3 regions of the Streptomyces sp. NPDC058758 genome follow, and region 3 is predicted to be linked to each of the others. Evidence: riboswitches for the same ligand, from Rfam matches in the RefSeq annotation. Region 3 holds a riboswitch; each other region holds the start of a gene.
The links. A riboswitch is a leader RNA that binds a small molecule or an ion and turns the genes downstream of it on or off. The one in region 3 is predicted to bind thiamine pyrophosphate.

Region 1 (3,416 bases), on a different contig from region 3:
TTCGTCGGGGTCGGCTGCCCGGCCACGGCGCCACGCGGCGGAGCCGCACATCGACACAGCATGGACCGGCTCGACTCGCTCCTGCCGACCGCGCCGGTGGTGTGGCTGCTGCTGGCGCTGTTCGTCGGCACGGGCTGACCGGGCGGGGGCTGCCGCTCGCGCTCTTCGGCGGAGCGGGTTGACGGGCAGCGGGTACTCTGGAAGGGCTCGGGGCGTGTGTCCCGGGCCCTTTCGTCGTCCTCGCCACCGCGGGGACGGGTCCAGTGAGGTCGCTCCGGCACCGCAGTGCCGTGCCCCCGCCGTCGCGGGACGTTCCGACCTCGTGCCTGTTTGAGGAGAGACGCCGCCGTGGCTCGTCCGGCCCCCGGAGAACTCACTTTCGTCGCCCCGCGCGGAGCCAAGAAGCCGCCGCGGCACCTTGCCGACCTCTCGCCCGCCGAGCGGAAGGAGGCCGTCGCCGCGATCGGCGAGAAGCCCTTCCGCGCCAAGCAGCTGTCGACGCACTACTTCGCGCGCTACGCGCACGACCCCGCCGAGTGGACGGACATCCCGGCCGCCTCGCGGGAGAAGCTGGCCGGGGAACTGCTGCCCGACCTGATGTCGGTGGTGCGGCACATCTCCTGCGACGACGACACCACCCGCAAGACCCTGTGGCGGCTGCACGACGGCACGCTCGTCGAGTCCGTCCTGATGCGCTACCCGGACCGGGTGACGATGTGCATCTCCTCGCAGGCCGGCTGCGGCATGAACTGCCCGTTCTGCGCGACCGGCCAGGCCGGACTCGACCGGAACCTGTCGACCGCCGAGATCGTGCACCAGATCGTCGACGGCATGCGCGCGCTCCGCGACGGCGAGGTCCCCGGCGGGCCCGCGCGGCTGTCGAACATCGTCTTCATGGGCATGGGCGAGCCGCTCGCCAACTACAAGCGGGTCGTCGGCGCCATCCGCCGGCTCACCGACCCCGAGCCCGACGGCCTCGGCCTGTCGCAGCGCGGGATCACCGTCTCCACCGTCGGGCTCGTCCCGGCGATGCTGCGCTTCGCCGACGAGGGCTTCAAGTGCCGCCTCGCCGTCTCCCTGCACGCCCCCGACGACGAGCTGCGCGACACCCTGGTGCCGGTGAACACCCGCTGGAAGGTGCGGGAGGTGCTGGACGCCGCCTGGGAGTACGCGGAGAAGTCCGGTCGCCGGATCTCCATCGAGTACGCCCTCATCCGGGACATCAACGACCAGGCGTGGCGCGGCGACCTGCTCGGCAAGCTGCTCAAGGGCAAGCGCGTGCACGTCAACCTGATCCCGCTGAACCCGACGCCGGGCTCGAAGTGGACCGCCTCCCGCCCGGAGGACGAGAAGGCGTTCGTCGACGCGATCGCCCGGCACGGCGTGCCGGTGACCGTCCGCGACACCCGCGGCCAGGAGATCGACGGCGCCTGTGGACAGCTGGCGGCCTCCGAACGCTGACCTTGTACCCTGTGCTCGAACACACCTGCATATTCCGACAGGGGAGCGCCACAGCGCTGAGAGTGCGGTAACCGTAGACCGCAGACCCTCTGAACCTCGCCCAGGTCATTCTGGGTAGGAAGTTCGGTCGTAACTCGAGCTGTTGCGCCCTGCCCACCTCCGGGTGGGCGGGGCCGCGTCTCCTTCTGGTCCCACCCAGGAGGACAACACATGAACACCAGGAAGGCCGCCGCCGTCGCGCTGGCCGCGGCGCTCGGCGTCACCGGCCTCGCCGCCTGCTCCACGGAGGACGCCCGCGAGGCCGCGGGCAAGTCCGGCGAGCCCGCGCCGAAGACCGTGACCCTCGTGAGCCACGACTCCTTCAACGCCTCGAAGGAGGTGCTGGCGGAGTTCACGAAGCAGACCGGCTTCACCGTGAAGGTGCTGAAGGCCGGCGACGCGGGCGAGGCCGTCAACAAGGAGATCCTGACCAAGGGCTCCCCGCAGGGCGACGTCTTCTTCGGCGTCGACAACACCCTGCTCTCCCGCGCCGTCGACAACGGCATCTTCGTGACGTACGAGGCGAAGGGCCTGGACCGGGTCCCGGACGCCCTCAAGCTCGACAAGCGGGTCACCCCGATCGACACCGGCGACATCTGCGTCAACTACGACAAGAAGTACTTCGCGGACAGGAAGCTGGCGCCGCCGCAGACCTTCGACGACCTGGCGAAGCCCGAGTACAAGGACCTCCTCGTGGTGGAGAACCCCGAGCGGTCCTCCCCGGGCCTCGGCTTCCTCCTCGGCACCGTCGCGAAGTACGGCGACGCGGGCTGGCAGGAGTACTGGTCGAAGCTGAAGGCGAACGGCGTGAAGACCGTCGACAGCTGGGAGCTCGCCTACAACCAGGAGTTCTCCGGCTCGGCCGGCGGCAAGGAGGCCAAGGGCGACCGCCCGCTGGTCGTCTCCTACGCCTCCAGCCCGCCGGTCGAGGTGCTGTACGCCGAGCCGCAGCCGAAGGAGGCCCCCACCGGGGTGTCCACCGGCACCTGCTTCCGGCAGATCGAGTTCGCGGGCCTGCTGGACGGGGCGAAGAACCCCGAGGGCGGCAGGGCGCTGATCGACTTCCTGCTCTCGAAGACGTTCCAGGACGACATGCCGCTCCAGATGTTCGTGAACCCGGTGGCGAAGGACGCGACCCTGCCGGAGCTGTTCACGAAGCACGGCGTGGTCGTCGGGAAGCCGGAGACGATGGAGCCGGAGAGGATCGCCGAGAAGCGCGAGGCGTGGATCCAGCAGTGGTCGTCGCTCCTCAAGTGAGGCGCGACGTGAAGGGGAGCGCGGCGCGGCTGGGCCTGATGGCCCTGCCCGTCGCGTTCTTCGCGTTCTTCTTCGCCTGGCCCGTCGTGTCGATCGTCGAGCGCGGGCTGCGGCCCGACGGCGCCTGGGACCCCGGCGCGATCGGGAGGATGCTGGGCCGCTCCGACATCCTCGACGTGCTCGGCTTCACCGTCTGGCAGGCGGCCGCCTCCACCGGGCTCACGCTGCTGGTGGCGCTGCCGGGGGCGTACGTCTTCGCCCGCTTCGACTTCCCCGGCAAGGGGGCGCTGCGGGCGGTCGTGACCGTGCCGTTCGTGCTGCCCACGGTGCTGGTCGGCACCGCCTTCCTGGCCCTGGTGGGCCGGGGCGGCTTCACCGACGCGCTGTGGGGGCTGCGGCTCGACACCTCCGTGTGGGCGATCCTCCTCGCGCACGTCTTCTTCAACTACGCGGTCGTCGTCCGGACCGTCGGCGGGCTGTGGGCGCAGCTCGACCCGCGCCAGGAGGAGGCGGCCCGGGTGCTCGGCGCGTCCCGGTGGCGGGCGTGGCGGGCGGTGACGCTGCCCGCCCTGGTGCCCGCGGTGTCGGCGGCGGCGCTGATGGTCTTCCTGTTCACGTTCACGTCGTTCGGCGTCGTGCAGATCCTCGGCGGGGACGCG
Region 2 (3,416 bases), on a different contig from region 3:
GCGCCGGCGTCGAGGATCACCGGGACGCCGGCCCGCTCCACGATCAGCTCGAAGTTGTGCGGGTTGCGGATGCCGAGGCCGGAGCCGATGGGGGAGCCGAGCGGCATGATCGCCGCGCAGCCGACGTCCTCCAGCTTCCGGGCCAGGACCGGGTCGTCGTTGGTGTAGGGCAGGACGGTGAAGCCGTCGTCCACCAGGGTCTCGGCGGCGTCGAGGAGCTCCACCCCGTCCGGGAGGAGGGTCCGCTCGTCCGCCACCACCTCCAGCTTGACCCAGTCGGTGCCCAGCGCCTCCCGGGCGAGCCGGGCGGTGAGGACGGCCTCGCCCGCCGTGTGGCAGCCCGCCGTGTTCGGCAGCACGCGGATGCCGAGCCGGTCCAGGACGGAGAGGACCGACCCCTGCACGGTCGGGTCGAGGCGGCGCATGGCGACGGTGGTCAGCTCGGTGCCGCTGGCCGCCAGGGAGCGCTCCAGGACGTCCAGGCTGGGGGCGCCGCCGGTGCCCATGATGAGCCGGGAGGAGAACTCCGTACCGCCGAGGACGAAGGCGTCGTCGGACATCGCGCTCAGCCCCCCTGCACCGCGGTCAGCACCTCGACCCGGTCGCCGTCGGCGAGCAGCGTCGCCGCCCACTCGCCGCGCGGCACCACCGTCTCGTTGACGGCGGCGGCGACCCCGGCGGGGGCGGCGGTGAGCTCGGCGACCAGGGAGGCCAGGGAGACGGGGGCGGCGAGCGCGCGCGGCTCGCCGTTCACGGACACGTTCATGCGGGCTGCTCCTGACGTACGGGCAGAGCGGTGGGGAAACGGCGGGGGGAGAAGGGGCGCGCCTCGTCGGGGAGGGCGCCGGTGGTCAGCGCCTCCGCCATGACGTCGCCGGTGACGGGGGTGAGGAGGATCCCGTTGCGGTAGTGGCCGGTGGCCAGGTGGAGACCGGGCAGGGCGCTCGGGCCGAGCAGCGGCGCGTTGTCGGGGGAGCCGGGGCGCAGCCCGGCCAGGGTCTCGGTGAGCGGCAGCTCGGTGAGGCCGGGTACCAGTTCGTGGGCGTCGCGCAGCAGCTCGTACACCCCGCCCGCGGTCACCGTGGTGTCCCAGCCCAGCTCCTCGCTGGTGGCGCCGACGACCAGCTCGCCGTTCTCGCGCGGCACCAGGTAGACGTGGCTGCCCCGGACCACGGCCCGGACGGTGCGGGAGAGGAAGGGGGCGTACGGGGCGGGGATCCGCAGCCGCAGGACCTGGCCCTTCACCGGGCGGACCGGCGGCAGGACCGCCGGGGGCACGCCCGCCAGCCGGCCGCTGAGACTGCCGGCGGCGAGGACGGTCTGCCCGGCGGACAGCTCGGTGCCGTCGCCGAGGACGACGCCGCGCGCCCGGTCGCCGGTCACCACGAGCCGCTCCGCGAGGGCCCGGTGGAAGACCACCCCGGCCCGCTCGCAGGCGGTGAGCAGCGCGGCGGCCAGCCGGCGCGGGTCGACCTGGTGGTCGCCGTCCACCCGGAGCCCGCCGCGCACCCCGGGCGCCAGCATGGGCTCCAGGCGGCGGCACTCGCGGCCGGACAGCCAGGTGGAGGCGAGCCCGCAGCGGGCCTGGAGGGCGTGCAGTTCGCGCAGGTGGGCGCGGTCGTCGGCGTCGAGCGCCACCGCGAGGGTGCCGCAGTCGCGGTAGCCGACATCGAGGCCGGCGGCCTCCTCCAGCTCGGCGACGAAGGCCGGGTAGCGCGCGGCGGAGGCGAGGTTGAGCCCGAGCAGGGTCTCCTCGCCGTAGTGCAGTTCGGTGACCGCGGCGAGCATGCCGGCCGCGGCGCGCGCGGCGCCGCCCCCCGGCCCGGGGTCGACGACCGCGACGGTCAGCCCGCGCAGGGCCGCCCGCCAGGCCGTGACCAGGCCGATGACGCCGCCGCCGACCACGAGGACGTCGGAGCTGGTGTCGGTGCTTTCGGAAGAACGCATGGGCGTTCCCGCCCCTCCCTTCGCCGGCATGACCCGGATCAGGTTCGTACGGTCGGAGGCCGGCCAGCCTCCCTCTCAGCCCGGTGCGTCCGGGCTCCCGCGAGTGGTGTGTGCCCGCCACCCTAGCCCCCGCCGGCGGAGCGCCGCAGGGGACCTCCCTTCCTGACGATTCGTCAGATGCGTAAGGTGGACGGGTGAGCGAGCAGAAGCAGACCCAGCGGCACGTCGTGATCGTCGGCGCGGGCATGGCGGGCGTCCAGACCGCCGTCGCCCTGCGCGAGCAGGGCTTCGAGGGCCCCGTCACCCTCATCGGCGCCGAACCCCACCAGCCCTACGACCGTCCCCCGCTCTCCAAGGCCGTCCTCCTCGGCAAGGCCGAGCACTCCGCCTTCGACGTCGACTTCGAGTCCCTCGGCGTCGACCTCCGCCTCGGCCTCGACGTCACGGGCCTGCGCCCCGCCGCACGCGAGCTCGTCACCGAGGAGGGGCGCTTCCCGTACGACGTCCTCGTCCTCGCCACCGGCGCCCACCCGCTCACCCTCCCCGGCACCGAGGGCGTCCCCGGCGTCCACCTGCTGCGCACCCTCGACGACGCCGTCCGCCTCGGCCCCGTCCTGGCCGGCGGCGGCCCCGTCGTCGTGGTCGGCGCCGGCTGGATCGGCGCCGAGTTCGCCACCGCCGCCCGCGAGGCCGGCTGCGCCGTCACCGTCGTCGAGGCCGCCGCCCTCCCGCTGGCCGGCGCCCTGCCCGACGAGGTCACCACCGCCATGGCCGGCTGGTACGCCGAGAGCGGCGCCGAACTCCTCACCCACGCGCGCGTGGAGACCGTCCGGCCCGGCACCGTCGTCCTCGCCGACGGCCGCGAACTGCCCGCCGGCGCCGTCGTCGTCGGCATCGGCGCCCGCCCCGCCACCGACTGGCTCGCCGGCTCCGGCATCGCCCTCGACCCGAGCGGCGCCGTCACCGCCGACGACCGGCTGCGCACCTCCCTGCCCGACGTGTACGCGGTCGGCGACTGCGCCTCCTTCCCCTCGGCCCGCTACGGCGAGCGGCTCCTCGTCCACCACTGGGACAACGCCCTCCAGGGCCCCCGCACGGTCGCCGCCGACATCACCGGCGCCGACGGCACCGCCCCGGAGCCGTACGACCCCGTCCCGTACTTCTGGTCCGAGCAGTTCGGCCGCTTCGTCCAGTACGCCGGCCACCACGCGGGCGCCGACGCGCTGGTGCGGCGCGGCGACGCGTCCGGCGCCTCCTGGTCGGTGCTCTGGCTGCGCGGCGGGGTGCCGGTCGCGCTGCTCGCCGTCGGCCGCCCCCGCGACCTCGCCCAGGGGCGCAGGCTCATCGAGGCCGGCACCCCCCTCGACCCCGAGCGCGCCGCCGACCCGTCCGTCCCGCTGAAGTCGGCGGCCCTGTAGCGCCGCTCCGCCCGTCCGGGGGCCGGCGGCGCCCCGTACGGAGGCGGGCGG
Region 3 (3,416 bases):
CGGCCATGCCGGCCTCGATCTCCTCCTTCTTCAGGTCACCGCCGTGCTCGCGGCGGATGTCCTGGGAGATCTTCATCGAGCAGAACTTCGGGCCGCACATCGAGCAGAAGTGAGCCGTCTTCGCGGGCTCCGCCGGCAGCGTCTCGTCGTGGAACTCGCGGGCGGTGTCCGGGTCGAGGGCCAGGTTGAACTGGTCCTCCCAGCGGAACTCGAAGCGCGCGTCGGAGAGCGCGTCGTCCCACTCCTGGGCGCCCGGGTGGCCCTTGGCGAGGTCCGCCGCGTGCGCCGCGATCTTGTACGTGATGACGCCGGTCTTCACGTCGTCGCGGTTCGGCAGACCCAGGTGCTCCTTGGGCGTGACGTAGCAGAGCATCGCCGTGCCCCACCAGGCGATCATCGCCGCGCCGATGCCGGAGGTGATGTGGTCGTACGCGGGCGCGACGTCCGTGGTCAACGGGCCGAGGGTGTAGAACGGCGCCTCCTCGCAGATCTCCTGCTGGAGGTCGATGTTCTCCTTGATCTTGTGCATCGGGACGTGGCCCGGGCCCTCGATCATCGTCTGCACGTTGTGCCGCTTGGCGATCGTGTTCAGCTCGCCGAGCGTGCGCAGCTCCGCGAACTGGGCGTCGTCGTTGGCGTCGGCGATCGAGCCGGGCCGCAGTCCGTCGCCGAGCGAGTAGGTGACGTCGTACGCGGCGAGGATCTCGCAGAGCTCCTCGAAGTGCGTGTAGAGGAAGTTCTCCTTGTGGTGCGCGAGGCACCAGGCCGCCATGATCGAGCCGCCGCGCGAGACGATGCCGGTCTTGCGGCGCGCGGTGAGCGGCACGTACGGCAGGAGCACGCCGGCGTGCACGGTCATGTAGTCCACGCCCTGCTCGGCCTGCTCGATGACCGTGTCCTTGTAGATCTCCCAGGTCAGCTCCTCGGCCTTGCCGTCGACCTTCTCCAGGGCCTGGTAGAGCGGCACGGTGCCGATCGGCACCGGGGAGTTGCGCAGCACCCACTCGCGGGTGGTGTGGATGTTGCGGCCGGTGGACAGGTCCATGACCGTGTCGGCGCCCCAGCGGGTCGCCCAGGTCATCTTCTCCACCTCCTCCTCGATGGAGGAGGTGACGGCGGAGTTGCCGATGTTGGCGTTGACCTTCACCAGGAACCGCTTGCCGATGATCATCGGCTCGATCTCGGGGTGGTTGACGTTGGCGGGCAGCACCGCGCGACCCGCCGCGATCTCCTCGCGGACGACCTCGGGGGAGACGTTCTCCCGGATCGCCACGTACTCCATCTCCGGGGTGACCTCCCCGCGGCGGGCGTACGCGAGCTGGGTCACGGCCTGCCCGGCGCGGCCGCGACGGGGCAGCCGCGGGCGGCCGGGGAAGACCGCGTCGAGGTTCTTCAGCCCGCCGCCGCGCGGCGAGGTGTGCTTGATGCCGTCGTCCTCGGGGCGGACCGGCCGGCCCGCGTACTCCTCGGTGTCGCCGCGCGCGATGATCCAGTTCTCGCGGAGCGGGAGCAGGCCCCGGCGGACGTCGGTGTCGACCGCGGGGTCGGTGTACGGACCGGACGTGTCGTACAGCGTCACGTCCTTGCCGTTGGTGAGGTGCACCTGGCGGACCGGCACCCGGAGGTCGGGGCGGGAGCCCTCGACGTACCCCTTGTGCCAGCCCGGCGTGCGCGCGCCGTTCGGGTCCTTCTGGTCGGAGGCAGGCGTGCGTGCGTCCTGAATGGTCATGAGACCGAATCTCCCTACGCCGGCATTACCCGGTAACAGGTTCGGCGGTCGGCGCAGCCTCCTCCCGTACGTACGTCAGTCAGTACGCGCGTACGGTGATCAGCGCCCTCTCAGCCCGGTGCTCCGAGCTCCCGCGTGTGCAAAGGTGTCACGAGGCTAGCGCCCTCCCTGGCGTGCTGAACAGTGGGCCCCCGCCGTTCTTGCGATGATCGGGCGGTGACTTCCTCGCAGCAGACCCCCGATCCGCACGGCCACGAGCACGGGCACGGGCACGGGCACGGCTCCGGCAACGGCGCTGCTCACGGCGCTGGTCACGGCCACGACCCGGGGCACGGTTCCAGGCACGGGCACAGCCACAGCCACAGCCACGGGCCCGCCGCACCCGTCTCCCGCCATCTGCGAAGAGTCATCGCGGCCGTCCTCATCCCCTTCGCCACCGCCGTGGTCGTCGGCCTCGTGGTGCTCTGGCCCGGCGGCACGCCGGCGCACGAGCGGACCGGCGTCGGCTTCGACCGGCAGACCGAGCAGGGCAAGGTCGTGGCGGTCGAGCAGGTGGACTGCAAGGACGTGAACGCCGCGCAGGTGCCGCCCACCGGCGACACCTCGACCCCGCAGGGCCGCGAGGCGGTCAACGGCCAGCAGGGGCAGTGCGAGAAGGCGACGATCGAGGTCACCAGCGGCCCGGACCAGGGGCGGCGGTTCACCGAGATCGTCCAGCCGGACGCGCCTCGCCAACTGGACGAGGGCCAGGGCGTGGTGGTCGCCTACGCCCCCGACGCACCGAAGGACCTGCAGTACTCGGTGACGGACGTGAACCGCAAGGTGCCGATGGCGGTCCTCGCCGGCATCTTCGCGCTCGCGGTCGTGCTCGTCGGACGGCTGCGGGGCGTGATGGCGCTGATCGCGCTCGCGGCGAGCTTCCTGGTGCTCACGCTCTTCATCCTGCCCGCGATCCTGGAGGGTTCGAACCCGCTGGTCGTGGCCGTGGTCGGGTCGAGCGCGATCATGCTGCTCGCGCTCTACATGTGTCACGGCCTCTCCGCGCGCACCTCGGTCGCCGTCCTCGGCACGCTGATCTCGCTGCTGCTGATCGGCCTGCTCGGTTCCTTCTTCATCGGCTGGGCCTCGCTCAGCGGCAACACCGACGACTACACCGGGCTGATCCACGGCCTCTACCCGGAGATCGACATGTCCGGCCTGCTGCTGGCCGGTGTGATCATCGGTTCGCTCGGTGTCCTCGACGACGTCACCGTGACCCAGACCTCGGCGGTCTGGGAACTCCACCAGGCCGACCCGGGCATGGGGCCGCGCGCGCTCTACCGGGCCGGCATCCGGATCGGCCGCGACCACATCGCCTCGGTGGTCAACACGCTGGTCCTGGCCTACGCCGGTGCCGCGCTTCCGCTGCTCCTGCTCTTCACCATCGCGCAGAGCAGCATGGGGACGGTGGCCAACAGCGAGCTGGTGGCGGAGGAGATCGTCCGGACCCTGGTCGGCTCGATCGGCCTGGTGGCCTCGGTGCCGGTCACGACGGCGCTCGCGGCACTGGTGGTGTCCGCCGACCGCCCGTCCGAGGAGACCGGCGTCCGGACGGCGGGCCGCGGCGGGCGGCGGCGCCGCGCGAAGTGACGGGCGCGCGGCGGCCGTACGGGACGCGGTCCCTGTCGGCGGCGACACCCGGGCGGGC

Region 1: linked by a shared signal. The riboswitch ahead of ACFW6A_RS16280 (thiamine ABC transporter substrate-binding protein) and the one ahead of thiC (phosphomethylpyrimidine synthase ThiC) in region 3 are both predicted to bind thiamine pyrophosphate.
Region 2: linked by a shared signal. The riboswitch ahead of thiO (glycine oxidase ThiO) and the one ahead of thiC (phosphomethylpyrimidine synthase ThiC) in region 3 are both predicted to bind thiamine pyrophosphate.

What each region holds. Positions count from the first base shown of each region.
Region 1 covers NZ_JBHYPS010000011.1:102,248-105,663, reverse strand. Annotated here, with positions in the region: gene rlmN (23S rRNA (adenine(2503)-C(2))-methyltransferase RlmN) at 349-1,461, shown strand; TPP riboswitch at 1,491-1,600, shown strand; gene ACFW6A_RS16280 (thiamine ABC transporter substrate-binding protein) at 1,672-2,757, shown strand; gene ACFW6A_RS16275 (iron ABC transporter permease) at 2,796-3,416, shown strand, end outside.
Region 2 covers NZ_JBHYPS010000001.1:320,562-323,977, reverse strand. Annotated here, with positions in the region: gene ACFW6A_RS01485 (thiazole synthase) at 1-560, opposite strand, end outside; gene thiS (sulfur carrier protein ThiS) at 566-766, opposite strand; gene thiO (glycine oxidase ThiO) at 763-1,947, opposite strand; TPP riboswitch at 1,945-2,058, opposite strand; gene ACFW6A_RS01470 (FAD-dependent oxidoreductase) at 2,142-3,365, shown strand.
Region 3 covers NZ_JBHYPS010000002.1:198,722-202,137, forward strand. Annotated here, with positions in the region: gene thiC (phosphomethylpyrimidine synthase ThiC) at 1-1,729, opposite strand, end outside; TPP riboswitch at 1,724-1,874, opposite strand; gene ACFW6A_RS03760 (YibE/F family protein) at 1,946-3,358, shown strand.